2 regions of the Ruicaihuangia jiafui genome follow, and region 2 is predicted to be linked to the other one. Evidence: predicted binding sites of a transcription regulator. Region 2 holds the regulator's gene; the other holds the start of a gene.
The links. Region 2 encodes HspR, which represses chaperone genes until heat shock. Its sites were predicted from a motif close to AAGTTGAGTCNNNNNGACTCAACTT; they were not measured.
Positions count from the first base shown of each region.

Region 1 (2,452 bases), 700 kb from region 2:
CTGGTGGGTGGCGACGCCGTGGCTGCTGCCGGTGACGGCGATCGGCGCGTTCCTCATTCTGTGGCGTACTCGCAAGGTCACGGTCGGCGTCGTCTTCGTGGTGGTGGCCGTGGCGGTCATCGTCATCCGGTTGGTGGCCTTCGGTCTCGACCCTGTCAGCGCGATCGGCAGCGCGTTCACCTCGTTCCCGGTGGTGTTCCTCGCCGGGTTCATGCTGAGCGAGCCGCTCACCCTGCCGCCGCGCCGCTGGCAGCAACTGCTGGTGGCGGTGGTCACCGCCCTGCTGTTCAGCATTCCGTTCCAGATCGGGTCGATGTATTCCACCCCGGAGCTCGCCCTCGTGATCGGCAACCTGATCGCCTTCGGGTTCGGGCAGCGCCGCGGGCTGCCGCTGGAATACCTCGGCCGCCAGCAGCTCACCCCCACCGCGTGGGAGTTCTCGTTCGCACCCGGTCGGCCCGCGCGGTTCCTGCCCGGGCAGTACGTCGAGCTCACCCTGCCGCACCGTGCCGATCTGCGCGGCTCCCGGCGCCCGTTCAGCATCACCTCGGCGACGCCGGATCGGCTGACCATTGGGGTTCGCTTCTCGCAGCCGTCGAGCAGCTTCAAGCTGGCGCTGCTCGATCTGGTGCCGGGCCAGACGGTGCGGGCCACCTCGATCGGCGGCGACTTCGTACTGCCGCACGACCCGTCGACGAAGCTGCTGCTACTGGCCGGCGGCATCGGCATCACCCCGTTCGTCGGCCAGCTGGCCGGCAGCAGCGGGCGCGACGCGGTGCTGGTCTACTCGGTGTCCTCGCCCGATGAGTTGGCTTTCGCGCCAAGGCTGGCGGCATCCGGTGCCCGCGTGCTGGTGGTCGCGCCCGAGACGTTCCCGGCGCTGCCGGACGGCTGGGAATACCTCGATTCCGGTCATCTCACCGCCGAGCGCTTGCTGGCGGCGGTTCCGGATGCCGCGGAGCGGACCGCCTACGTCTCCGGGTCTCCGAACTTCGTCAACGGCGTGCGTGCCACACTCCGGGCGGCCCGGGTGCAGCGCATCCGCACCGACCTGTTTTCCGGGTACTGAGCGGCCCAAATTTCAGCAAATTCTGAGCTTCTGCGACTTAGCAGTCACCTGACCCGAGTGCTAATATTCGAATTAGTTGAGTCGAAGGGACTCAACTCTGGCGTACAGAAGGAGTTGTGAACAATGGCCATGTACTTTGACCCATTCCGCGACCTGGACCGCGTCACCAGCACGCTGCTCGACCGCAGTCCGCGTGTGATGCCGATGGACCTCTACCGCGAAGGCGACCACTACGTGCTCACCGCTGATCTGCCGGGCATCGACCCGGGCTCGGTTGATGTGGACGTCGATGGCCAGCTGCTGACGATCCGCGCCGAGCGCACCGTCCGCGGCCAGGAGGGCGTCAAGTGGATCACCCGCGAGCGCATGGGCGGATCGTTCCTGCGCCAGCTCACCCTGGGTGACGGCATCGACCGAGATAAGATCAGCGCGCACTACGACAACGGCGTGCTGAGCGTGATGATTCCGGTCAGCGAGAAGGCCAAGCCGCGCAAGATCGAGGTAACGGCACCGAACATGTCCGAACAGCAGAAGGAGATCACGGTCGAGGCTTCCGAGTAGCCGGCCGATCGTTGATCACCGAAACGGCCGAAGCCTGCGGGCTTCGGCCGTTTTGCGTTCCGCGCGGAGCGATCCCACCGAGCACGGTCCGCGACTTGCGGCCCGGCGTCAGCGCCCGCAGCGCGTTCAGGATGGTCACCAGGTCGACGACCTCCTGCAGCGACGCCCCGACAATGGCCGGCAGCAGCCCGAACGCGGCGATCACCATCAGCACCACGCTCAGCGCGATGCCGATCCAGATGCTCTGCAGGGCGATCAATACGGTGCGCTGGCCGATGTCCACCGCCCGCGCCGCCCGCGACAGGTCGTCGAGCAGGATCACCACGTCGGCCGACTCGCTCGCCGCCGTCGACCCCTTCGCCCCCATTGCGATGCCGACATCGGCCACCGCGAGCACCGGCGCATCGTTCACCCCGTCGCCGACCATGATCACCGGCCGCGGCTGGGCGGCCTTCACGATCCGCACCTTGTCTTCGGGTAGGCATTCCGCCTGAACATCGGTGATGCCGATCTCATCGGCGATGTGCTGGGCGGTCGACGCGACATCCCCGGTCAGCATCATGGTCTTGCGCACGCCCTGTGTGGCGAGCGCGGCGAGGGTGGGTCCGGCCTCGGCGCGCAGGATGTCGCGCAGCACGATCGAGCCGGCGTACCGGTCGCCGATTCCGACGTAGACGGCCATCTCGCCGGCGCCGAGCGCGACCCGCGCGAACGGAACGGTGCGGGCGGCGACGAAGGCAGGCTTGCCCACCACCACATCGGTGCCGTCGATGACGGCGTCGACGCCGTTGGTCGCGACTTCGCGGGCGGATGTCGCGGACC
Region 1 is NZ_CP061771.1:2,937,003-2,939,454, forward strand. It holds gene HCT51_RS14265 (FAD-dependent oxidoreductase) at 1-1,069, shown strand, start outside; gene HCT51_RS14270 (Hsp20/alpha crystallin family protein) at 1,193-1,630, shown strand; gene HCT51_RS14275 (heavy metal translocating P-type ATPase) at 1,608-2,452, opposite strand, start outside.
Region 1: the regulator HspR is predicted to act here: its motif matches at 1,143-1,167, upstream of HCT51_RS14270 (Hsp20/alpha crystallin family protein).

Region 2 (2,452 bases):
GGGTGCAGCGCGATCGGCTCCGGCATGCCGCCGCCCATCGCGACGCTCACCATGCGCACCATTTCGTGTCCGACCCGGTCGATGTCGATGGCCATGCTGCTGATCGCCGGGCGGGCGTGCCGGGCCAGCGGCAGCTCCTCGCACGAGATCAGCGCCACATCGCCGGGCACGCGCAGACCGAATGCCTCGAGTGCCCGGATGGCGCCGAGCGCGATCGGCACGGTGCCCACCACGATTCCGTCGACGACGGGGTCGGAGCTGAGCTGGCTGGTCAGCGCCCGCAGGCTGTCATCGTACGAATAACCGGTCCAGGCCACCCGTTCCGGGCCGTGGCCGGTAATGCTCTGCAGATAGCCGTCCCGCAGCTCCCCGGAGTGGAAGCCGCCAGTCGGCCCCGGCAGCAGCACGATATTCCGTGCGCCGCGTTCCACCAGGTGCGCGGTGGCGGCGGCACCGACCTGCCGGTAGTTGACCCGGAGCGCCGAGATGTCGAGATCGCCTGGATCACCGACCGTGATGCCGACGGCGATCCCGCGGGCGGTGGCGGCGGCGAGGGCGTCGTAGACCGCACCGGATGCGACGTCGTCTCCGGTGGCGATGATGATGCCGTCGACTCCCTGCCTCGACAGCCGTGAGACGACCGGGGCCAGCCGGTCGTCGTCGCTGCCGAGATCGGCGAGCACCACGTTCAGGCCCCGGGTGTCCGCGGCGTGCGCGACCGCCTTAGCGAGTGCCCCGTTGAACGGCTGCGCGAAGTCACGCACCAGCAGCGCGATGGTGCCGCTGCGACCGCTGCGCAGGCTGCGGGCAACGCTGCTCGGCACGTAGTTGAGCTCGGCCGCCGCCTGCTGCACCCTGGCCAGAGCATCCTTCGACACGCTGTCTGGCTCGTTGAGCACCCGGGAGACCGTGGTTCGGGACACGCCGGCGCGCCTCGCGACGTCGAGAATCGTCGGGGGCGAAAATCCTTCGGGTAAGGGTGCCACGGACTCATCGTGACACGCCGACGGCCCACGGGGACGTCCCGTTCTGCCCACACTTTCCGGGGCACGCAAACGGGGGCATGCCCCGGCTGATATCACCTGCGCCGCAGCGGATTCCAGACCACGAGTTGGGTGTTGCGCGGCGTACGGGTGCCCGCCCGCAGGGTCACGACGTCGCCGTCCTGGCCGGCGGCGAACACGCGGCGGCCGGGCCGGGTGAGCAGTTCATCGGCGAGCGTCGCCTCGAGGTCGCGCACCCTGGCCTGCAGCGCAGTAACGAGGTCTTCGAGGTCGATGATCCGCCGGATGCCCTCAAGGTTGAGGCCTTCTCCGCTGAGTCGCGCGACCTCCCGCAGCTTCACAATGTCGTGCATGGAGTACCGGCGTGACTTGCCGGGGGTCCTGGTGGGCGAGACGATGCCCAGACGGTCGTATTGCCGCAGGGTCTGCGGGTGCATGCCGGCCAGCTCCGCCGCGACGGTGATCGCGAACAGCGGGGAGTGCTCGTCCATGCCTCCCTCTCCGGTTGCCAGTCCCATGGTGTCCCCAACCTACCCGCGGGCGCGGGCGATCAAGTCGGTTCGCGGGTTCTCCTCCGGCATGGCGGCGGCGAACGCCTCCAGCCGTTCGCGGGCGTCGGTCGACAGGTGGCTGGGAACAGCCACCTGCACCGTGGCCAGCAGGTCGCCGGTGCCCTTCTCGGTTACGACTCCGCGCGACTTGACCCGCAGCACCCGGCCGCTCGGCGTGCCGGGGGCTACCTTGAGTTTCACGGGAGGCCCGCCGAGCGTGGGCACCTCGATGGTTGCGCCGAGGGTTGCCTCGACGAAGGTCACCGGAACGTCGACGCGCAGGTTGAGTCCGTCGCGTTCGAACACCGGGTGTGGGCGCACCGTGACCGAGAGCACCAGGTCGCCCGATTCTCCGCCGTCGGGGCTCGGTTCGCCCTTACCCTTGAGCCGGATCTTCTGCCCGTCGGCGACACCGGCCGGGATCCTGACCTTGAGCGGTCGACTGGCGCTGCCCTGCAGCTCGACGGTGTCACCGTGAATGGCGGTGGTGAATTCCAGGGTGACGGATGCCGTGAGGTCGCGGCCCTTGCTCGGACCGCCGAACCCGCGGAAGCCGCCGGAGGGGGTGCCGAACCCTCCGCCCTGGTTTCCGAACATGCCGCTGAAGATGTCGTCGAAGTTGCCCTGGCGGGCGCGTGCACCGGCGCCCTGGCCGCCGAACATGCCGCCGAAGACGTCCTCGAAGCCGCCGGTCTGGCCAGCGCCACCCGCGGTGAACCGGGCTCCGGACCCCATCGCGCGGATCTGGTCGTACTCGCGCCGCGAGTCGGCGTCCGACAGCACGGAGTAGGCCTCGCTGATCTCCTTGAACTTGGCTTCAGCGGCCGCGTTGCCCGGGTTTGAGTCGGGGTGGTACTGCCGGGCGAGCTTGCGGTACGCCTTCTTCAGTTGTGCTTC
Region 2 is NZ_CP061771.1:3,635,873-3,638,324, forward strand. It holds gene HCT51_RS17615 (LacI family DNA-binding transcriptional regulator) at 1-1,082, opposite strand, end outside; gene HCT51_RS17620 (heat shock protein transcriptional repressor HspR) at 1,079-1,495, opposite strand; gene HCT51_RS17625 (DnaJ C-terminal domain-containing protein) at 1,535-2,452, opposite strand, start outside.